Regions from separate parts of the Cupriavidus sp. 22TCCZM01-5 genome, predicted to be linked through region 3. Evidence: predicted binding sites of a transcription regulator. Region 3 holds the regulator's gene; each other region holds the start of a gene.

Region 1 (7,807 bases), on a different contig from region 3:
AGACCGCGCTGCCGAGCGGCCCGGTCACGCTGGCCAAGGCGTGGATCGAGATGATCCACCGCTATTTCGCCATGGCGGTAGGCGTGCTGATCATCACGCTGATGGTGCTGGCGTGGGTCAAGCGCAGGGAGCTGAAGCAGTCGCCGTGGTTCGCCACTGGCGTGCTGCTGCTGGTGTGCGTGCAGGGCGCGTTCGGCGCCTTCACGGTGACCATGAAGCTGCAGCCCGTCATCGTCGTCACGCACCTGCTGCTCGGCATGAGCCTGCTGGCGGCGCTGATCTGGCTTGGGTCGCGCAATGACCCGCCGCATCCCGTGGCGCCGCAGGCCGGGGCACTGCGCTGGCCGGCGCGCGCGGCACTGCTGCTGCTGGTGATCCAGATCTTCCTGGGCGGATGGGTCAGCACCAACTACGCGGTGATGGCGTGCACCGATTTCCCGCTGTGCAATGGCCAGCTGGTGCCAGAGATGGATTTCACGCACGGCTTCACGCTATGGCGCCAGCTCGGCATGACGGCTGACGGCGACTACATCCCGCACGCGGCATTGGTGGCGATCCACTGGGTGCACCGCTGCTTCGCCGTGATCGTGCTGGCCTACCTGGCGTGGTTCGGCCTGCGCGCGCGCAGGCTGGAAGGGCTCGGCGGCGCGTCGCGCTGGCTGCTGGCCGCGCTGGCGCTGCAGCTTGCCACCGGCCTCTCGAACATCGTGCTCGACTGGCCGCTGGCGGCCGCCGTGCTCCATAACGGCGGCGCGGCGGTGCTCCTGCTGCTGTTGGTGCGACTCAACTACAATATAGGGCTCGCGACCCGACCCGCCGGCGCTGCCTCCAGCGTGCCGACTGCCGCTCGCGCCACATGAAAGACAAACTCCCTCCCGTGGTAACCGCAACACAATCCCATCCCGTGGGCCGGGTGCGTCACCTGGTCCGCCAATATGCCGCCCTGACCAAGCCGCGCGTGACGCAGCTCGCGGTGTTCTGCGCCATCATCGGCATGTTCCTGGCTACGCCGGGCATGGTGCCCTGGCGCGTGCTGATCGGCGGCGCCGCTGGCATCTGGCTGCTGGCCGGTGCCGCGTTCGCCATCAATTGCCTGGTCGAGCAGAAGATCGACGCGCTGATGCGCCGCACGGCCTGGCGCCCGTCCGCCACTGGCGAGATCACCACCACGCAGACGCTGATCTTCTCGGCCGTCCTCGGTGGCGCCGGCATGTGGCTGCTGCACGTGTTCGCCAACGACCTGACGATGTGGCTGACCTTCGCCACCTTCCTCGGCTATGCCGTCGTTTACACCATCCTGCTCAAGCCGGCCACGCCGCAGAACATCGTGATCGGCGGCTTGTCCGGCGCCATGCCCCCGGCGCTTGGCTGGGCGGCGGTGGCCAACGACGTGCCGGCCGAGGCCTGGTTCCTGGTGCTGATCATCTTCACCTGGACCCCGCCGCATTTCTGGGCGCTGGCGCTGTACCGCCGCGCCGACTACGCCAAGTCCGGGCTGCCGATGCTGCCGATCACGCACGGCGAAAAGTACACGCTGCTCAACATCCTGCTGTACACGCTGGTCATGATCGCCGCGACGCTGCTGCCTTTCGTCTACGGCATGAGCGGCTACATCTACCTGGCCAGCGCGCTGGTGCTGGGTGCGTGGTTCCTGAAGTACTCGTGGACGCTGTACCGCAACTATTCCGACGAACTGGCGCAGCGCACTTTCCGCTTCTCGATCCTGTATCTGTCCATCCTGTTCGCAGCGCTGCTGGTCGATCACTACTTCAAGTTCGTGCCGCAGCTCTGAGCGGTACCATGTCCGCGGCCTGCGACATCTTGTCGCGGCCGTGCTGCCGCGGAGCACGGATGGGCGATACTGTGTGCTGCCCTCGCCATCGCGGCACCGCAGCCTTGCCGGCGCCCCTGACCTCCAATCTCGCATGACCCAGCCAAGCCAATCCCAGGGGCTTCTTGCCTCGTTCCGCCGCCTTGCCGCGCTGGCCTTCCTGGCGCTGACCCTTGCCGCCTGCGGCCAGCAGAAGGCCTCGTTCCGCAATGTCGATATCAGCGGCGGGGCGGACTTCGGCAAGGATTTCTCGCTGACCGACCACAACGGCAAGGTCCGCACGATCGCGGACTTCAAGGGCAAGGTCGTGGTGATGTTCTTCGGCTACACGCATTGCCCCGATGTCTGCCCGACCACCATGGCCGAGCTGAAGGCGGTGATGGAACAGCTCGGCCCGGACGCCGACAAGGTGCAGGTGCTGTTCGTCACGGTGGACCCGGAGCGCGACACGCAGGCGCTGCTGGCGCAGTACGTGCCGGCATTCGATCCGCGCTTCCTGGGTATGCGCCCGGCCGATGATGCCGCGCTGCAGAAGTTGGCGAAGGATTTCAAGGTGTACTACGCGAAGGTGCCGGGTTCTTCGCCGAACAATTACACGATGGATCACTCGGCAGGCAGTTATGTGTTCGACACGGAAGGGCGGTTGCGCCTGTTCATCCGTCACGGGCAGGGGCCGGAGCCGATCGCTCACGATATCAAGCAGCTGTTGTCCTGAGTGGGTCAGGGATAGAGGGAAGACAGGGGTGGGTTTGTGGCTGTGACCGGCTCGACAACCCCAACCCCACCCCTTCATCCCCACAACCCGGCAAAAAAAAAGGCCAGTCCAGAGGACCGACCTTTCACATAGCACATCCGGTTAACCGACCGCCGGGCGCTCAGGCAAACGCCTGCAACGCCCCCTTCATCTTCTTCATCGCCGCTGCCTCGATCTGGCGAATCCGCTCGGCCGACACGCCGAATTCATCCGCCAGCTCATGCAGCGTGGCGCCGCCCGAGCCGTCGTCCTCGACGTTCAGCCAGCGCGCTTCGATGATGCGGCGGCTGCGCTCGTCCAGGCGTGCCAGCGCGTCTTCCAGGCCCTCGACCTGCATGCGGTCGTGGCGCTTGGCCTCCAGCACGCGCGTCGGCTCGTTGTGGTTGTCCGCCAGGTAGGCGATCGGGGCGAACTCTTCCTCGCCGTCGTCGACCTGGCCTTCCAGCGCGAGATCACCGCCCGACAGGCGGGTTTCCATCTCCATCACCTCTTCAGGCTTGACGTTGAGCTCGCGCGCAACGGCTTCGACCTGCTCCGGCGTGAAGGTATGGGCGCCCTGCTTGTGGCTGCGCAGGTTGAAGAACAGCTTGCGCTGGGCCTTGGTGGTCGCCACCTTGACCATGCGCCAGTTCTTCAGCACATATTCGTGGATCTCGGCCTTGATCCAGTGCATGGCGTACGACACCAGGCGCACGCCCTGGTCCGGGTTGAAGCGCTTCACGGCCTTCATCAGGCCGATATTGCCTTCCTGGATCAGGTCGGCGTGCGGCAAGCCATACCCAAGGTACTGGCGTGCGATCGACACCACCAGGCGCAGGTGGGACATCACCAGCTGGCGTGCGGCATCAACGGAATCATGGTCGCGCAATTCGCGCGCAAGGCGTTGCTCATCCTCGGCGGTGAGCAGCGGGACCCGGTGGACCGCCTGGATATAGCTTTCCAGGTTGCCCACGGTGGCCGGGAAGGTCAATGCAAAGCTTCCGGCCTGCTTGGGCGCCGTCGGCAGACGGCTGTTCATCAGGGTTCGGTCGGCAGACAAGACTGCGTTCACTATCAGTAGCTCCTTTCGCATCCGGCGTTTCGGTTGCCGGCGCGCCGCTCCGGGTAGGAGGGCACAGCATTGCAACACATCTTAGCACTCAAGCCGGGTGAGTGCTAATTGGAGTCCTTGAGGCCTTGATAGTTCCTGATGATTGTCATCTATCTTTGGATAGCATTGTTTGCATCAGGCTACTTAAGCTGCATATCGGCAGGCCGGATATCCTCAATTAGAGGCCTGTCGCGCCCCGGGGTTCGCACCGCCCGGCGGAATACTGTGTTGCGCGACCCGCTACACTGACAGTGCTGGCGCGAGCGCGCTACTGCCATCAAGAGCCTGCCCCACAATCCGGAGGACCTATGTCTGCCATCGAACACTTGCTCAAGCCCCATGTGCGGGACCTGGGCGATTTCACCGTGCGTCGCCTGCTTCCTGCCGGAGCGACCCAGACCGTCGGCCCGTTCATCTTCTTCGACCATATGGGCCCGGTGACGCTGCCTCCAGGCCATGGCGCCGATGTGCGCCCACATCCACATATCGGCCTCGCCACGGTGACCTACCTGTTCGATGGGGAGATCATGCACCGCGACAGCCTTGGCAGCGAGCAGGTCATCCGCCCCGGCGACGTCAACTGGATGACCGCGGGCCACGGCATTGTCCATTCGGAGCGTTCGCCCGAGTCCGTGCGTGAAGCCGGCGCGCGCTTGCATGGCATCCAGACCTGGGTGGCGCTGCCCAAGGATCACGAAACCGTGGCGCCGTCGTTCTTCCACCATCCAGGCGCCACGCTGCCGAAGATCGAGCAGCCGGGCGTGCGCATGACGGTGATTGCCGGAGATGCCTTTGGCCACACTTCCCCGGTCAAGGTATTCAGCCGCACGCTGTATGTGGCGATCGAACTGGATGCCGGTGCCAGCGTGGAGATCCCGCCCGAGCATGCCGAGCGGGGCATCTACCCGGTCGACGGCAGTGTGGCGCTCGACGGCGAGGTGCTGCCGGCGGAGCACATGGTCGTGCTGGCGCCAGGCCAGACGGTCATGCTGACCGCCACAGCGCCGTCGCGCGTGATGCTGCTCGGCGGCGATCCCACCGACGGCCACCGGTTCATCTTCTGGAACTTCGTGGCCAGCAGCAAGGAAGCGATCGAGTCCGCTTCGCAGCGTTGGGAGGACGACGCCTTCCCCCATGTTCCCGGCGAGACCGAGCGCATTCCGCTGCCGCCCCGCAAGCCATAGGCGCCGCTCAGAGCGGGCTGGCCCACGCCACGCGCGTTCCCTGGCGCAGGCATTCCTGGATCGCCCGCACCTGCGTGGCGATCGGGGCAGGTACCGGCACCGCACCGTCCATCACCTTGCGCGTCCAGGCTGTCGTGTTGGCCACGTCGCTGCCCTGCGGCAGGTCGGGCACATCGGCAATCGAGCCGCTGGTCGGGTTGACAAGGGTTTGCTGGTGTCCGTCATGCAGCCAGTCGATGCGGCTGCTGCGGCGCGCGTCGGCCACCACCTCGCCTTCGGTGCCGCGCGCCAGCAGTACATTGGCGGGCTCATGCGAGAAATAGTCGGTCAGCGTTTCGCGGTACTCGGGGTGCGTATAGCTGTACAGGCGCAGCGCCTGCGCCGGTGAATGCTCACCAACCGGTTGCAGCATCTTGGCCACCGTGTGGGACGAATTGCGCAGGCCGATGACATTGCGGCGATCCAGCAACTGCGCCAGCCCCGGCGACAGCACATCCACGGGCACTACCGCCAGCGGCCCGTTGATGCCATCACCATCGCGCAAGCGCGTGGCGGCTTCGTCGGTGGAGGCGCACAGCGATACGCCGAGCGCCTCGAACAGGGCCAGGCTGGTTACGCGGCCCTGGAAATCGCGGGAGCCATGCACCAGCACCGGGATCTCCTCGCGCGCCAGCAGCAGGGCCAGCAACGGCACCAGGTTGGGCTGCTTGCGCGCGCCGTTGTAGCTCGGGATGACCACGACCTGGCGGTCGCCCGGCGCGGCCAGCGGCAGGCAATGCGCGTGCGCGGCCTCGAGCATGCCGGCCAGTTCGTGCGGGGCTTCGCCCTTGATGCGGTAGGCCATCAACACCGCGCCCAGTTCCAGGTCCGATACCCGGCCGGCCAGCATGGCGTCGAACAGGGCTTGTGCGTCTTCACGCGGCAGCGCGCGGGCGCCATTCACGCCGCGGCCGATTTCCTTGATATAGCGGGCCGCTGAAAACGGGCCCGCGGCAGGTGTGGCGTTGGATGTGGTCATGGGCGAGCGGCGTGGGGTGATTGGAGGTATCGCTTCATGATAGCGGAGCGCCGCCGCCACGCCCATGGAGGCAGGCGCGTCCGTGGTTGGTCAGGCCGCTTCCTGCAGGGCCGGGTTGCGCTGCTTGCGGTAGAGGAAATCCAGCACCGCCGTGCGGCAGGCGTGGTAGTCCTTGTCCTCGGCCAGCGCCACGCGGTCGCGCGGACGCGGCAGGCCGACGCTGAGGATCTCGCCGATCGTGGCCGCCGGGCCATTGGTCATCATCACGATGCGATCGGCCAGCAGCACGGCCTCGTCCACGTCGTGCGTGACCATGACCACGGTGCTGCGGGTCTGCTCCACGATCTTCAGCAAGGCATCCTGCAGGTGCGCGCGCGTGAGCGCGTCGAGCGCGCCGAACGGCTCGTCCATCAGCAGCACCTTGGGCGCCATGGCCAGCGCGCGCGCAATGCCCACGCGCTGCTTCATGCCGCCCGAGATCTCGTGCGGGAACTTGCCCTCCGCGTGGGTCAGGCCCACCAGCGCCAGCGTGTCGTGCGTACGCGCCTTGAGCTGCGCCTTGCTTTCGCTCGCGCCGAACACGCGCTCCACGCCCAGATGGACATTGTCGAAGCAGGTCATCCACGGCAGCAGCGAGTGGTTCTGGAACACCACCGCGCGCTCCGGCCCGGGGCCGGCGATTTCTCTCCCTGCGCAGATCAGCGCACCGGTGGTCGGCGTGGCCAGGCCCGCGACCAGGTTCAGCAGCGTGGACTTGCCGCAGCCTGAATGGCCGATCAGCGTGATGAACTCCCCCTGCGCGATCTGCAGGTTGATGTCGCGCAGCGCCACGAACGGCCCCTTGCGCGTCCTGAAGGTCTGCCCGACGTTTTCGATGCTGACGAACTTTTCCATGGCGATTTCCGTTGGGTTTGCGCGCGGTGCAGTCAATGGTTGCCGTAGCTGAAGCGACGAGCCAGCGCAAGCAGCGCGTGCTCCAGCAGCAGGCCGATCACGCCGATCACGAAGATGGCGATGACGATGTGCTCGACCTTCAGGTTGTTCCACTCGTCCCACAGCCAGAAGCCGATGCCGGTACCGCCGGTCAGCATCTCCGCGGCGACGATGACCAGCCACGCCGTGCCGATCGACAGCCGTACGCCGGTCAGCATGTACGGCAGCACGGCCGGGAACAGCACGCGCGTGAACACCTTCCATTCGGACAGGTCCAGCACGCGCGCCACGTTCAGGTAGTCCTGCGGCACGCGCGTGACGCCCACGGCGGTGTTGATCACCATTGGCCAGATCGAGCAGATGAAGATGGCCCAGATCGCGGCCGGGTTGGCGGCCTTGAACAGCAGCAGCCCGATCGGCAGCCACGCCAGCGGCGACACCGGCCGCAGCAGGCTGATCACGGGCGATGCCATCGCGTTCAGGAAGGCGAAGCGCCCGAGGATGAAGCCGGCCGGAATACCAACCAGCGCCGCCAGCCCGAAGCCTGCAGCCACGCGCGCGAGCGATGCCAGCACGTTCCAGCCGATGCCCTGGTCATTGGGGCCGTTGCGGTAGAAAGGGTCGGTGAACAGCGGCACGGCGGCATGCCACGTGGCGCCCGGCGTCGGCAGCGCCGGGATCAGCATGGCGATACCGTGCCAGGACAGCACGAACAGTGCGAAGCCCATCAGCGGCGGCACGCCTTTGAGCACGAAGGCGCGCAGCGCCTCGCGGCGTTCGGCGCGGCGTGCCTGGGCTTCGATTTCCCGCGCGCGGCGCCGCGCGCGTTCGCTGACATCAGGGTCGGCCTGCAAGCCGGTGGCGCCTTCCGGCGCGGATCTGGCGATGGCATTCACGTCTGGCTCCTTGGTTAAGGGGCAATCGGGACAATCCGAATCGATGGCGGTGGCCTGCGCGTCAGGCCTTGATCTTGAAGCCGTCGGCGTAGGCTTTCGGA
Region 2 (7,807 bases), on a different contig from region 3:
TCCCGAGCTTGGCGTAGTCGCCCGTGCTGCCAGGCGCCGCCAGGTTCTTGTAACCACCTTTCATATTCAGGCCAGTGATGTTGTCACCCACCTGTACATCGGTGCTCGTATCCCCATAGCTTGCGAACGAAAGCCGCTTGGCCTTGAAGTTGGCGGCAGTGGGATCGGTGCCGCCCGAAGCGCCGTTATATGCGTTCCTGCCATTCGTCCAGTTCTTGCTCGTGTACGAATAGCCCGTAAAGTCAGGGCGCATCGCCTGCATGTCGCCGTTGTTCTTGTAGATGCCGAAGCGGCTGTTCCACTGGTCATCGACAGCAACCTTTGCGCCAGGCGTCCGAAGCGTATCGTTGACCTTCGAATTGCAGTAGCCGACCGACATTTCGTTCTTGGTTTCGTTGGCGTTCGTCGAGCCGTCCAGGTTGTACCAGCCCATCTCTCCCGGGCCGGCGGTCGTCGTCCCGTCATAGAGTACCGTTACCCAGTCTCCGACCGTGAAGCCATAGTCGGGTGCGGTACCACCGGTCTTGGGGAGCAGCCCGACGGGAATCGGGCAGGTGCTTTGCGCATGGGTGCGGGTAGCCACGCCCACGGCTGCCACCGCATTGCTGCTTGGCCCGCCGACCATCTTGATCAGGTAGGCCACGATCCCGCTGGTCAGGTGATTGCACTTGGCGTAGCGCGCATTGGCCACGGGCGCGAACGTCGAACTGAAGGTTCCGGTCAGCGAATCGCTGAACGTGACATCCGTGTCGACCAGCGATGCCGAGGCCTTCTGGTATTTGACCTTGTTGGCATTCCCGGCGGTCAGGCCGGCGCTGGTCGCGCGTGTCAGGGCATCCGCGGCGCCATCCAGCTCCTGCGCCGCCGCGAGCGCGCAGCTGTCGACCGCTGACTGCAGCTCGGTCTTCGCGACGAACATGGCCCCAAGGTCAATGATCAGGCCTGCCATGCCGAGCAGCACGGCAAGAGTCAGGCCCACAATCGGAAGAATGACCCCACTTTCCTTCTTGTTGTCGTACCTGGACATATGGCTTCGCCCTTGGAAAATCATATAGGCACGGTCGGGCGGATGGCGGGAAAGCGCAATCCGTGCAAACAACCGGGGAACCTGCCCAAGCCCTACCGACGTACATGCATTCTTGGCGATGCGACCCGCAATTGGTATCGATCCAATGGTGGAACATGCCGGCAAGCGATCAGCCGGCAGGCGATGAAGAAATGAAACACGTGCACCCGGGAACGCGAAGCAGCGGGGTCGCAAATCCATCTCGCAAGGGGCCTGGCAGGCACCACTGCATCGATAGTGGAAGCGGAGACACTTGCAGGGCAGCCGCGCCGTACCAAGGTGCCCGTGTCGAGGGCGTTCGCGCCTGCCGCATGTTGCAGACCTGATTCATACCTCTGGCGACAGCGCCGATGTCATCGGCCCGGCCGCAAAGCAAAAACCCCCGCAAGCTTTCACTTGCGGGGGTTTTTCTCAGACAGCCTGCCGCGAACGGCAGTCGGCCGGCGTGATTACATCATGCCTTCCATACCACCCATGCCGCCCATGCCGCCCGGCATTGCCGGAGCCGACTCTTCCTTCGGCGTCTCGGCAACTGCGCAGTCCGTGGTCAGCATCAGCGAAGCCACCGAAGCGGCGTTCTGCAGTGCGGTGCGGGTGACCTTGGTCGGGTCCAGCACGCCCATTTCGACCAGGTCGCCGTACTCGCCCGAAGCCGCGTTGTAGCCGTAGTTGCCCTTGCCTTCGATAACCTTGGCAACGACGACCGAAGCTTCTTCACCAGCGTTCAGCACGATCTGGCGCAGCGGCTCTTCCATGGCACGCAGCACGATCTTGATACCGGCGTTCTGGTCGGCGTTTTCGCCGGTCAGTGCCGAGATCGCAGCGCGGGCACGCAGCAGGGCCACACCGCCGCCGGGGACGATGCCTTCTTCCACCGCAGCGCGGGTGGCGTGCAGGGCGTCTTCCACGCGGGCCTTCTTTTCCTTCATTTCGACTTCGGTGGCAGCACCAACCTTGATCACGGCAACACCGCCGGCCAGCTTGGCCACGCGCTCTTGCAGCTTTTCACGGTCGTAGTCCGAGGTCGCTTCTTCGATCTGGGCGCGGATCTGCTTCACGCGGCCTTCGATCGCAGCGGCGTCGCCGGCGCCATCGATGATGATGGTGTTTTCCTTGCCGATCTCGATGCGCTTGGCCTGGCCCAGGTCGTTCAGGCCAGCCTTTTCCAGCGTCAGGCCGATTTCTTCAGCGATGACGGTGCCGCCGGTCAGGATGGCGATGTCTTCCAGCATGGCCTTGCGGCGGTCGCCGAAGCCCGGGGCCTTGACGGCGGCGGTCTTCAGGATGCCACGGATGTTGTTGACCACCAGGGTCGCCAGGGCTTCGCCCTCCACGTCTTCAGCGATGATCAGCAGCGGGCGGCCAGCCTTGGCCACTTGCTCCAGCACCGGCAGCAGGTCGCGGATGTTCGAGACCTTCTTGTCGAACAGCAGCACGAACGGGTTGTCCAGCTGGACAACTTGCTTTTCCGGGTTGTTGATGAAGTACGGCGACAGGTAGCCGCGGTCGAACTGCATGCCTTCCACGACTTCCAGCTCGTCGGCCAGCGACTTGCCGTCTTCGACGGTGATCACGCCTTCCTTGCCGACCTTGTCCATGGCTTCGGCGATGCGCTCACCGATCGAGGTGTCGCTGTTGGCCGAGATCGCGCCAACCTGGGCGATTTCCTTGCTGGTGGTGGTGGGCTTGCTGACCTTCTTCAGCTCTTCCACGGCGGCGGCGACTGCCTTGTCGATACCGCGCTTCAGGTCCATCGGGTTCATGCCGGCGGCGACGAACTTCATGCCTTCGCGCACGATCGACTGGGCCAGAACGGTAGCGGTGGTGGTACCGTCACCGGCGTTGTCGCTGGTCTTGGAAGCCACTTCCTTGACCATCTGGGCGCCCATGTTCTGCAGCTTGTCCTTCAGCTCGATTTCCTTGGCCACGGACACGCCGTCCTTGGTCACGGTCGGGCCGCCGAAGCTGCGCTCCAGCACCACGTTGCGGCCCTTCGGACCCAGGGTAACCTTCACTGCGTTGGCGAGGATGTTCACGCCTTCGACCATCTTGGCACGGGCGGCGTCGCCGAACACTACGTCTTTTGCTGCCATGTTCTGATTCTCCTAATTCTTTGCGGTGGGTGTCGTCGACAAGTGATTACTTGTTCACGACAGCCATGATGTCTTCTTCGCGCATGACCAGCAGTTCCTGGCCTTCGACCTTCACGCCCTGGCCGGCGTACTTGCCGAACAGCACACGGTCACCCACCTTCACGTCGAGGGCGATATTGTTGCCCTTGTCATCCTTCTTGCCCGGGCCGACGGCCAGCACTTCGCCTTGATCCGGCTTCTCGGCGGCGTTGTCGGGAATCACGATACCGGACGCGGTCTTGGTTTCATTGTCCAGACGCTTCACGATCACACGGTCGTGCAAAGGACGCAGATTCATACGGACTCCTAGATACAAAAGTGAGTTTTGATTCACAAGCGAGCCGCGATCAGAGTCGGCGGCCGCGGAATTTCGGGTACCGCAGGGAGCTGTTAGCACTCACCCCCAGCGAGTGCTAATTATAGGGACGGGGTATGGGCATTTCAAGACAGCGACTTGATGGGGGTTTTCCCTTGGTGGGTGTCGGGGGCCTTTGGTGACGCGGAGGCGAGGTGGCGAGGTGGCGAGATTCGCTCAACCCTGGCCCCTTACGGCTTCCCGCGCCAGCCTGAACTCCTCGCGCAATGTCCCCGGCTGTCACGCCGGCGCCCCGCCACGTCAATCCCGATGGCGATGGCCTTCCTAGAATGTTGACAGTTCATTCCGGGCACGCGGCGGTGCCCGCAACCGGTGACTGGCAACGATGGCGAACTCTGAGCGATTTCTGGTAACCGGGGCACTGGGATGTATCGGCGCATGGACGGTGCGCCGGCTCGTACAGGAAGGCGTGCCGGTCGTTGCCTTCGACGCGGACAACGACGTCCGGCGCCTGCGCCTGTTGATGGACGACGCACATCTGTCGCGCGTCGAGATGGTTCGCGGCGACATCACGGACCTGGGCCTGCTCGAGGCAACACTGGACAGGTATCGCATCACGCATGTGATTCACCTGGCAGCGCTGATTCACCCAAGGTTCAAGGCCGATCCTCCGCTTGGGGCCCGCGTCAACGTGCTGGGCGGCGTGAATCTGTTCGAAGCAGTGGCGCGGCGCGCCCAGCGGATCGCCGGCATCGTGTACGCGTCATCGATTGCGGTGTACGACAGCTGCGACGCGGCGAGCGATGCAACCATCCTGCACCATACCTGCGGGCATCCGACGACCCTCTATGGTGTGTTCAAGCAGGCAGAAGAGGGCATGGCGCGCGTGTATTACCAGGACAGAGGCGTCTCCAGCATCGGCCTTCGCCCGGCAACAGTCTTCGGCGCCGGAAGAGACTATGGCCTGACCGCGGCGCCCACCCAGGCCGTCCTGGCGGCAGCGCTCGCGCGTCGTTTCCATATTCCATACAGCGGCCGCAGCCAGATTCACTATGCCGACGACCTTGCGCGCATGTTCATCGCGTGCGCACGTTCCGGCTATCGCGGCGCTGACGTCTTCAATATGCAAGGCAGCGTCGCAGACATGGGCGAAGTCGTCGAGACGATCGAGTCGGTCATACCGGAAGCGCGCGGAACGATCACGTTCGCCGGGCCATCGCTCGGGCTTCCCGAAGACTACGACGCGACCGCGCTGGAGAACCTGATTGGTCCCCTGCCCCGCACGCCGCTGCGCGAAGCAGTAGGCGAGACCTTCAGACTCTTCCGCACCGGGATCGCCAGCGGAGCAATCCGCGACATCTGATCACGTTTGCCGCCGCGGTGCCGTCGCGCCGCGATCTGCGCATTTCCCGACGCATTTCCCCGTTTTCCCGCACTGCCCCCGAGGGCATCCCCGCATTGGGCTTTCCCTAACTGTCCCGAAATGTCAAATATTTGCCCCTGAATGTTAAGACGCTTTGCATCGCCCGCCCATACTTCTGGCACGACTGCCGTCGTCCATGGCACCCATTTCGAGACCACACCCATAACGGGGAGACATCTATGCCAATCCGCCCTACCCTGAACTGCGTGCGCCGCGCCGCTGCCTGCGCTGTCCTGGCCCTGTCCATGCCCGTCGCCATGGCATGGACCAACAAGCCGGTCCGGGTACTGGTCCCAGCGCCTGCCGGCGGCACCATGGATGTGCTGGCACGCGTGCTGTCCGAAGCGCTCACGGCCGAACTGGGCCAGTCCGTGGTGGTCGACAACAAGCCAGGCGCCGGCGGCGGCATTGCGATGAACACGTTGCTGGGGGCGCCGGCCGACGGGCAGACCATCCTGGTGTCGACCACCAATGTGCTCACGGAGATCCCGCATGTGATGAAGGTCTCCTACGATCCGATGAAGGATGTGAAGCCGGTGGCCGCGGTGGCCAGGTCGACCCTCCTGCTGGTCGGGTCGACGGCCCTGCCGCCCAAGGACCTGCCGAGCCTGATCAGCTATGTGAAAGCCCATTCGGGCCAGCTCAGTTTTGCTTCCTACAGTGCGGGCACGGTCGCCCACTATGCTGGCCTGATCATGAACCAGAAAGCTGGCATGGATCTGCAGCACGTGCCTTTTGCCGGCTCTCCGCCGGCGCTGACACAGGTCATGGGCGGACAGATCGCGGTGATGTACGACGGCATGGTGACCTCGCTGCCGATGATCAAGGCCGGCAAGCTGCAGGCCTATGCGCTGGCCGCGAAACAGCGTTCGCCGCTGCTGCCGCAAGTCCCGACCTTTGCCGAGCTGGGCTATCCGGACATTGACTTCAACAACTGGGCGGGCGTGTTCGTATCGTCCAAGGTGCCTGCAGACGTGGTCCAGAAAATCCAGGCTGCCGTCTACAAGGCAGCCTCGACGCCCAAGGTGCAGGAGCGGATTCTCGGGCTCGGCTTCGAGACCGTGCCGGCGCAAACCCCGGCTCAGCTTGGCCAGGCCTTGCGCACCGAGTACGACCGCAATGCCGCCATCGTGAAGACCTACAACATCCAGCCCTGACGGTCCGCGGCTCCGGCAGCGCTGGCTGTTGCCTTCCTGCCGGAGTTCGCACTCGGCCACCGACGGCCATCGCGGCGATCTGCCGCAATCATTCGACCTTCGCCGGTTGCTCCCCTCTTCGCCGGTACCCGTCGACAGTGCGTGCCCCGGATACGCAATGTCCCCGGCGGTCACGGCGAAGACCCGCACCATCATCCGCCCGGCCGCCTGCTTCCCTAGACTCGGTACATATGCCTTACGGCAGGCGCAAGGCGCTGATGCCGCGAAACATGAAGGAGCCAGTATTGCCATTCAAGACCTGTGCCCTGGACCAGGCTGATACCCCTGAAGAGGTCGGGCTGTCCGCGCGGCGGCTGCGGTCGATCTCATCGGTGTTCAATGCAGATATCGACCGTCGCAAGATCCCGGGCGCCGTCGTGCTGGTTGCGCGCAAGGGCCGGATCGCCTGGTTCGAGGCGTTCGGCTTCGAGCATGCGGATACCCCGCGCCGTCCGATGCAGCGCCACTCCGTCTTTCGCCTTGCTGCGATGACCCGGCCCGTCATTGGCGTGGCAGCGCTGATACTGATGGAAGAAGGCCGACTGGCCCTGAACGATCCGGTCGAACGCTACATCCCGGAATTCGCGCACCTTCAGGTCGGCGTCGAGACGGCCGACGGGAAACCCGGCGGGCGCCGCCTTGTGCTCGAACCGGTGCGCCGCGCCATGACCGTCCACGACCTGTTCCGGCACACGTCCGGCCTGACATACGGGCAGTTCGGCGATTCGCTGGTGCAGCGCCAGTATCGCGAAAGCGGCACGATGGATCCCGGGCAGACCAATGCCGAGATGGTCGCAAAGCTGGCGGCCATCCCGCTGCAATGCCAGCCGGGCGAGGTGTTCGAGTATGGCATGTCCACCGACGTGCTCGGCCGCGTCATCGAGATTGTCTCGGGCATGGACCTGGCCCGCTTCGTCGCGGAGCGCGTGACACAGCCGCTGCGCATGCATGCAACGGCCTTCGGGCTGAAGCGCCGGGACGGCGCTGGCCTGGCACTGCCATCCGGCGCATCCGGCAAATCGACCGCCCTGTTCGACTACGACGAGCACGACCCGCCTCGCTGGCATTCCGGTGGCGCCGGCCTGCTGTCCACGGCCGGCGACTACGCGCGCTTCTGCCAGATGCTGCTCAGCGGCGGTGTGCTCGATGGCGTGCGCCTGCTCTCCAGGAAGACCGTCGAATTGATGCTTGGCAACCATCTGCCCCCGACCACACGCTATGGCAGCTCGACCACAGGGCTCGGCATCAACGCGCCATTGCCCGATCTCGGCCAGGGCCATGGCTTGACAGTGGGCGTGCGCACCGCGCGGGGCCTGAGCCCGGTGCCGGGTTCGGTCGGCGATTTTTACTGGGGCGGCGCGCTCGGGACGTATTTCTGGGCGGATCCGCAAGAGCAGCTGGTAGCCATTCTGATGCTTCAGGAGAACGACCCGGCGACGCGCGTCGGGTACCGGGCCCTGTTGCGCAACATCGTATATGGCGCGCTGGAAGACTGAGCAGCGAGCGCGTTACGGCGACCGGCAGTGCGGCCCGCGCACGCGGCACCAGGCATAAATTTTGGAGGAGCAAGCATGAAGACAATGAACCGGCGCTGGATCCTCAGGCAGCGCCCCGTCGGCGATATCGGCGACAACGACCTGCAGCTCGTTGAAGCGCCGCTGCCGCGCCCGCGCG
Region 3 (7,807 bases):
AACACGCACACCAGCTTGTCGCCGGCCGCGGCAATGGCGACATCGATCGAGGCGCCGTCCACCGGCTGCATCCCGAGCATGTCAAAAGCGCGATGGTCAAGGTGCGCGTCGAATCGTGGCGGGATACCGGCTGCTGCATCGCTCATGGCTTGCCTCCGTGAATGGCAAGACGCCCCGGGCCAGACTGGCGCCGGGGCGTCGAGGGTCGTATCGGCGGGCACAGCCGTTCGGCCCCGCCCGCGATCACCGCTTACTTGGGTGCCGAAACCGTCACCAGCGCCGGGCGCAGCACGCGATCCGCGATCATATAGCCGCGCTGCAGCACCGTGACGACGGTATTGGCCTCCTGCTCGGACGGCACCATCGAGATGGCCTGGTGGCGGTGCGGGTCAAACTTGTCGCCGACCGGGTTCAGCTCCACGATCTTGCCGCGCTCGAACGCAGCGGCCAGCTGGCGCGCCGTCAGCTCGACGCCTTCGCGCAGCTTGGCAATATCGCCCGAACCATCCGCCAGGGCGGCCTGCAGGCTGTCCATCACGGGCAGCAGGTTGTCGGCGAAATTCTCGATGGCGAACTTGTGCGCCTTGGACACATCCTCCTGTGCGCGGCGGCGGATGTTCTCGCTTTCCGCGACGGAGCGCACGTACATGTCGTAGTGCTCGCGCGCCTTGGCTTCCAGCGCGGCAAGCTGCGCCGCCACGTCATCCACGGCGGCGCTCTCCGGCGCGGCGGTCGTGGCATTGGCAGCCGCTTCGGCGGCGGGCTCAGGCGTCGGGGTGGTTGGCGTCTGCTTCTGTTCTTCCATGTCGATCCGTATCAATGCATTGTCGCGGCCATCCGGTTCGGGCCGCGGTGGTTAAATCGGCGTGTGTCCCGCTGATCTGGTGGCAACCCGCCATTTTTCAAGAGTGGTTGCAAAGAGACCCCGAAACACACCGTTACAAACGCCCCCTTCATGCAATCGACCGCTTATTGATTTGTTGCAGTGCAATCACTAAGATTCTTATCAAGAAAAATGACAAAAATACCGAGGGGACTGGAGTTGGATCACATTTGTGCCTCTTCCGAAAGGTTGGCCATGCACAAGCTGCCCATCGTGACGCTCTGCCTGCTTGCCGCGCTGTCCGTGATGACAGTATTCATCTGCCTGTCCGGCGCCCTGACGCCGCGCGATACCGAGTATGGCAGCGGCAAGGCCATCTTCAAGCATTACCTCGTCCAATACGTCAACGTCAACCAGTAGGACCACGCTGGCTGACGTTTTGATCGTTCAACGCGGCCGTACCGGCGCTTGCCGGTACGGCCGCGTTGTCGCATTCAACTCCGAAAATCGTCAATGCGCCGCCGGTCCCGCTTGGTGGGCCGGCCCTGCAACTGCGATGCCGGCTCCGGCTGGTAGCGCCGCTGCTCCATTTCGGCATGACGGCGTGCCTGGCTGTCCTCGGTTTCCGCGTACAGCGTCTGTGCCACCGGCGCCGGGCCGCGCGCCTGGGCAATGCCTTTCACCACCAGTTCCCAGCGCTGCTGGTGGGCTTCCAGCACGACCCTGTCGCCGGGCCGGACCTCGCGCGAGTTCTTGCACGGCTGGCCGTTCACCGTTACCTTGCCACGCTCGACGGCCTCGGCCGCCAGTGAGCGCGTCTTGAAGAAACGCGCGCACCAGAGCCACTTGTCGATGCGCAGGCGCGCATCCGGCTCGAAACTGACATTCATGCTGCGGCTCCCCGGGTCTGCGCGCGACTGCGGCGCGCTTCGAGTTCATGCGGATGCGGCATGTTCAGCGGCCAGCCCTGCAAATGCTGCAGCGCGATTTCCGCCATTGCCGCGATCCAGGGCTGGGCATCGTTCATGCACGGGATGAAATGGAACTGCTTGCCGCCCGCCACCATGAATTCGGTCCGCCCTTCCATGGCAATTTCTTCCAGGGTCTCGATGCAGTCGGCGGGAAAGCCCGGACAGAACACGTCGACCCGGCCGGCGCCGACCTTGCCCAGTTCCGCCAGCGTGGGCGCCGTATAGGGCTGAAGCCATTCGGCTTTGCCGAAACGAGACTGGAACGTTACTTGATATTGACCCGGCTGCAGGCCCAGCGCATCACCGAGCAGGCGTCCTGTCTTGAGGCACTCGCAATGATAGGGATCGCCCAGTTCCAGCGTGCGGCGCGGCACGCCGTGGAAGGACAGGATCAGCTTGTCGCCGCGCGCAAAATCCGGCATACCGTGCTGGGCCCAGTACGCGCCGACCTGCTGGTGCAGCGCCGAAATATAGGCCGGATGGTCATGGAAATGCTTCACGAATCGAAGCTCGGGCTGGTTGCGCCACTGGCCAAGCACGCGGAACACCTCGTCGAACGCGGTGGCCGTGGTAGTGCCGGAGTATTGCGGATACATCGGCAGCACCAGCACCTGTTCCGTGCCCTGGCGGCGCAGCGCCTCCAGCACGGACTCGACCGAAGGATTGCCGTAGCGCATCGCGCAGGCGACCGTGACCTCGTAGCCCTGCTGGTTGAGCAGGCGCTGCAGCGCGTGCGCCTGGCGCTCGCTGTATACAAGGAGCGGCGATCCCGTCATATGCGCCTCCCGCAGCCAGATCGACTCGTACTTGAGGGCCGAGGCGCGCGAGCGCAGCGGCAGGATCACGCCATGCAGCAGCGGCAGCCAGGCCAGGCGCGGGATCTCGACCACGCGCGGGTCCGAGAGGAACGCCTTCAGGTAGCGCCCCACCGCCTTCGGGGTCGGCGCATCGGGCGTGCCCAGGTTGACCAGCAGGATGGCCGTGCGCGGCGCCTGGCCGTGCTGGTAGGCCGGTTCGGGAGAAAACGTCATGTCGCTTCCGATGTGGCCGGGCGGCCGGATGCCGCCGGGCGGTGGAAATGGGGACACAAAATGGGGACGCAGACTGTGTGACCCGTCGGACGGGCCCTAGTTCTGGCTCAGTGCGCTCGACAGCAGCCGTGCCGTGATATCGACGATCGGGATCACCCGCTCGTAGGCCATGCGGGTCGGTCCGATCACGCCCAGCGTGCCGACGATCTGGCCGTCCACCTCGTACGGCGCGGTGATCACGGCCATGTCTTCGAGCGGCACCAGCTGGCTTTCGCCGCCGATGAATATCTGCACCCCCTGCGCATGGCTGGACACGTCCAGCAGCTGGAGCAGGCTGGTCTTGTGCTCGAACATGTCGAACAGCCGCCGCAGCTTGTCCATGCTGGAAGCCAGGTCCTCGACTTCCAGCAGCTTGCGCTCGCCGCTGATGAAGACGTGGTCGTCCTCTTCCTCCATGGCGCTGCTGCCGGCCTCGACGGCCGCCTGCATCAATTGCGACATGTCGCGCCGCAGGTCCCTCAGCTCCACGCGCAAATGGTCGCGCACCGCATCGAAACTCATGCCGCCGTAGTGCGCGTTGAAGAAGTTCGCTGCTTCGATGAGCTGCGCGGGGGTGTATGGCAGCTCCGTCTGGATGATCCGGTTCTGCACATCGCCCTCGGGGCTGACGATGATCAGCAGGATGCGCTTGTCCGACAGCCGCATGAATTCGATCTGCCGGAACGACTGCGCGCGCCGCGGCGTCATCACCACGCCGGCGAAATGCGAGAGGTTGGACAAGGTCCGCGCGGCCGCCGTGATCATGCGCTGGGGGCCGAGCTGCTGGCCGCCGAGCTGGCCCTGGATCTGGCCGGCCAGCTCCGTCATTTCCACGCCGCCGCGCTCGATCGGCTGGACGGTCAGCATGGTGTCGACGAACAGGCGATACCCTCGCGGCGTGGGAATCCGTCCCGCCGACGTGTGCGGACTGGAGATGAAGCCCATCTCCTCCAGATCGGACATCACATTGCGGATGGTGGCCGGCGACAGGTCCAGCCCGGAATACCTGGACAAGGTCCGGGAGCCGACCGGCTGCCCTTCGGCAATGTAGCGCTCAATCAGGGTCTTGAGCAGCGTTTTCGAACGTTCATCCATGATGCCCCGATTTTACGCAAGTTTTACCGCTTCGGGCGCCTGGCAGGCCCGCCGCACATGGCGCGCGCGCCCCATGCTGACAACGGTCACGGCGGTATGGTCTAATCCCCGCATGTCTGCCCCCCCCAAAACCAGCGCCTTGCGCACCCCATTCAAGACCGTGGCCCTCGTGGGACGGTACTCGACTGCCGGCATCGAAGGCCCGCTGGAGGAGCTCGCTTCCTACATCCTGCGCAATGGCCAGGATGTCGTGTTCGAGCGCGAGACCGCCCAGGCCACCGGGCTGACCGGCTATCCCGCTCTGACCCCCGAGGAAATCGGCCGGGAAGCGGACGTGGCCGTGGTGCTGGGCGGGGACGGCACGCTGCTCGGCATTGCGCGCCAGCTCGCCGGCCACAACGTGCCGCTGATCGGCGTCAACCACGGCCGTCTCGGCTTTATGACGGATATCCCGCTCGAGGACGTGCAGTCGGTACTGCCCGACATGCTCGAAGGCCGCTACGAGGCCGAGACCCGGCTGCTGCTGGAGTCCAGCGTGGTGCGCGACGACAGCCGCATCTTCTCGGCGCTGGCCCTGAATGACGTAGTGGTCAACCGCTCGGGCATTTCCGGCATGGTCGAACTGGCGGTGTCGGTGGACGGCAATTTCATGTACAACCAGCGTTCGGACGGCCTGATCGTGTCGACCGCCACCGGTTCGACCGCCTATGCGCTCTCCGCCGGCGGCCCGATCCTCCACCCGACGCTGTCGGGCCTGGTGCTGGTGCCAATCGCGCCGCACTCGCTGTCCAACCGGCCCATCGTGCTGCCGCACGATGCCGAGGTGACGATCGAGGTGGCGACCGCGCGCGACGCCAGCGTCAATTTCGACATGCAGTCGCTCACCTCGCTGCTGCCGGGCGACCGCATCGTCGTGCGCCGCTCGAAGAAGACCATCCAGCTGCTGCACCCGGTGGGCTACAACTACTACGCCACGCTGCGCAAGAAGCTGCACTGGCACGAATACCCGACCGAGGACAACCGCCTCTGAGCGTCCTGTCCCGTCCCGACCGAACCCTTCCACCGCCACGATGCTGCGCAGCCTGTCCATCCGCGATTTCGTCATCGTCGACACGCTCGACCTCGATTTCCAGTCCGGCTTCACTGTCTTCACCGGCGAGACCGGTGCCGGCAAATCGATCCTGATCGACGCGCTTGCGCTGGTGCTGGGCGAGCGCGCCGATGCCGGCATCGTGCGCGAAGGCGCCACGCGCGCCAGCATCAGCGCCACCTTCTCGACCCACCCGGCGCTCGATGCGTGGCTCGACGAGCGCGAACTGGGCAGCGAGGAGGACGGGGACGCGCGTACCGTGCTGCTGCGGCGCACCGTGGACGCCGGCGGCCGCAGCAAGGCCTTCGTCAACGGCGCGGCCGCGACGCTGGCCCAGCTGCGCGAGATTGGCGATCAGCTCGTCGACATCCACGGCCAGCATGCCCACCAGCTGCTGCTGCGCCCCGACGCCCAGCGCCTGCTGTTCGATGCCCACGCCGGACTGACCCAGCAGGCCGGCGCCGTGGCCGAGTCCTGGCGCGCGTGGCGCGCCTGCGTGCGCCAGCGCGAGGCGGTCGAGCACCAGTCGCGCGAAATGCAGCTCGAACGCGAGCGGCTCGAATGGCAGGTCGGCGAGCTCGAGAAGCTCGCGCCACAGCCCGGCGAATGGGAAGAGATCCAGGCCGAATACAATCGCCTGTCCCATGCGGCTGGCCTGATCGACGGCAGCCGCGCCGCGCTCGATGCCTTGTCCGAAGCTGACGGCTCCGTGCTGTCCGCGCTCAATTCGATCGTGCACCGGGTGCAGCAGCTCGCCGACGTCGATCCGGCGCTGCGCGACGTGCTCGCCGCGCTGGAGCCCGCGCAGGTGCAGGCCGAGGAAGCCGCGCATTCGCTCATGCGCTACGTGGACCGGCTGGAACTCGACCCCGAACGGCTCGAAGCCGTCAACGAGCGCATGCAGGCACTGCATGCCACGGCGCGCAAGTACCGCCTGCCGCCCGAACAACTGGCCGACGAACTGCTCGCGCGCCGCCAGCAGCTCGACGACCTGCAGTCGGCGCAGGACATCAACAAGGTGCTGGCGCGCGAGGCTGCCGCCAAGGCCGCCTACCTGACGCTGGCCCAGCACCTGAGCCTGGCGCGCAAGGAAGCCGCCGAGGCACTGTCCAGGGCCGTCACCGAAGCCATGCAGGGCTTGTCGATGGCGGGCGGCAGCTTCGTCGCCGCGCTCAACGCGCTCGAGGAAGGCCAGAGCTTTGGCCTGGAACAGGTGGAATTCCTGGTCGCCGGCCACGCCGGCGTCAGTGCCCGGCCACTTGCCCGCGTGGCCTCCGGCGGCGAACTGGCCCGCATCAGCCTAGCGATCTCGGTCATCACCAGCGAAGCGTCGCCCACGCCGACGCTGATCTTCGACGAGGTGGACACCGGCATCGGCGGCGCAGTGGCCGAAGTGGTCGGCCGGCGCCTGCAGGAGCTCGGGCGCGCACGCCAGGTCCTGTGCGTGACGCACCTGCCGCAGGTGGCGGCGCAGGCCGGGCACCATCTGCTGGTCAGCAAGGAAACCACCGGCGACGGGTCTGGCTCGGTCACGCGCTCGCGCATCCGCGCACTCGACGCCGCCGGCCGCGTGGTGGAAACCGCGCGCATGCTGGGTGGCGCGACGGTGACCGCCACCACGCTCCAGCACGCCGAGGAAATGCTCGCGCAAGGCGCGCGTGCGGCCAGTGGCGGCAAGGAAGGCCGGCGCTCGCGACGCAGCGCAGGCTGAGCCGGCAAGCGCCCGAGGGCCGCTGGCAACCTTCGCCGCCTACTATTTACGCATTCACAGGAGCAAACCATGACCCGCCCACTGCCGTCCGCCGGGCGCGCTTTCGTGCCGGCACTCGCCGCCGCCGTGGCTGCCGCCGCGGCACTGCTGGCGCTGCCCGGCTGCCAGGCGCAGCCCAAGGCATCGCAGCCTCCGCGCGGGGCCATTTCGACTGACCGCGTGGTGGGCGACATCATGGTGCGCTTCACCGCGCCCGACGTGAACGTCTCCGAAGAAGCCGGCAAGCTGCTCGATGCCATCGAAGGGCCGATCCGCTACGTGGTCAAGCGGCCGCTGTCGGGCGGCGTGTGGCTGGTGACGGCCATCAGCGCGTCGCCGGATGCCACCATGGACCAGGCACTGGCGACCTTGCGCGCCGCGCCGCGCATCGGCACGGCCGAACCCGACCGGGTACTCAAGCCCAACCACACCATGCCGGTCGGCCGCGACATGCCGGCGAGCTGAGCGGTCATACCACCCTACTCGGCCGGGTTAAGCCTTCGGCACACTTGCGGAATCCGGCCGGATCGTATTCGCTTCATAGCACTCCACCAACCCTTTTGGCGCGCACCGGGAGAGTGTCCATGCTGCACTTGTCGCACCATATTTCAAGGCGCAGTTGCGCCGCTGCCCGTCGATGGTCGGCCACGGTGCTCGTGGGCCTGTGCTGGGCGATACATGCCCCCGCCACGCTGGCGGCTGGCACGGTTCAGGCCGCCCCCGCCTATACCGGCAATGTCATCGTACGTTGGCGTGACGCCAGCATCACGCCCAGTGCCTCGGCCGCGGACGGCGCGCCCGGCGCAATGGCCGGCGCCAAGCAGGGCACCGCGGCCGCGGAAGACCGCCTGCAGCAGTTGCGCAGCCACTCAGGCGTCAATCTCGCCGTGCGGCGGAGCATGGCCGGCAATATGGAACTGCTGGGCACAGCCGACGGCAGCACCCCTGATCCGGAGGCATTGGCGGCCAAACTGCGACGAGATCCAAGCGTCGCCGACGCCGTGCCTG

What was found. The regulator HrcA, encoded in region 3, represses chaperone genes, less so after heat shock. The targets are predictions, from matches to a motif close to TTAGCACTCNNNNNNNNNGAGTGCTAA.
Region 1: rpoH (RNA polymerase sigma factor RpoH) is a predicted target of HrcA. The motif match lies at 3,718-3,744, and genes of this name have one in related genera.
Region 2: groES (co-chaperone GroES) is a predicted target of HrcA. The motif match lies at 3,589-3,615, and genes of this name have one in related genera.

The regions. Positions count from the first base shown of each region.
Region 1 is NZ_JBYOJR010000001.1:191,253-199,059, forward strand. It holds gene AC3FNH_RS00995 (COX15/CtaA family protein) at 1-860, shown strand, start outside; gene cyoE (heme o synthase) at 857-1,792, shown strand; gene AC3FNH_RS01005 (SCO family protein) at 1,926-2,546, shown strand; gene rpoH (RNA polymerase sigma factor RpoH) at 2,707-3,636, opposite strand; gene AC3FNH_RS01015 (pirin family protein) at 3,984-4,859, shown strand; gene ybiB (DNA-binding protein YbiB) at 4,867-5,877, opposite strand; gene AC3FNH_RS01025 (ABC transporter ATP-binding protein) at 5,968-6,771, opposite strand; gene ntrB (nitrate ABC transporter permease) at 6,804-7,706, opposite strand; gene AC3FNH_RS01035 (CmpA/NrtA family ABC transporter substrate-binding protein) at 7,768-7,807, opposite strand, start outside.
Region 2 is NZ_JBYOJR010000004.1:69,962-77,768, reverse strand. It holds gene AC3FNH_RS05370 (pilus assembly protein TadG-related protein) at 1-1,027, opposite strand, end outside; gene groL (chaperonin GroEL) at 1,516-3,159, opposite strand; gene groES (co-chaperone GroES) at 3,206-3,496, opposite strand; gene AC3FNH_RS05355 (NAD-dependent epimerase/dehydratase family protein) at 3,900-4,877, shown strand; gene AC3FNH_RS05350 (Bug family tripartite tricarboxylate transporter substrate binding protein) at 5,117-6,094, shown strand; gene AC3FNH_RS05345 (serine hydrolase domain-containing protein) at 6,379-7,629, shown strand; gene AC3FNH_RS05340 (NADP-dependent oxidoreductase) at 7,705-7,807, shown strand, end outside.
Region 3 is NZ_JBYOJR010000003.1:143,420-151,226, forward strand. It holds gene AC3FNH_RS04300 (thioredoxin family protein) at 1-146, opposite strand, end outside; gene grpE (nucleotide exchange factor GrpE) at 251-805, opposite strand; gene AC3FNH_RS04310 (hypothetical protein) at 1,079-1,243, shown strand; gene AC3FNH_RS04315 (RNA-binding S4 domain-containing protein) at 1,318-1,713, opposite strand; gene hemH (ferrochelatase) at 1,710-2,825, opposite strand; gene hrcA (heat-inducible transcriptional repressor HrcA) at 2,922-3,959, opposite strand; gene AC3FNH_RS04330 (NAD kinase) at 4,072-4,989, shown strand; gene recN (DNA repair protein RecN) at 5,030-6,760, shown strand; gene AC3FNH_RS04340 (hypothetical protein) at 6,830-7,264, shown strand; gene mprA (MprA protease, GlyGly-CTERM protein-sorting domain-containing form) at 7,384-7,807, shown strand, end outside.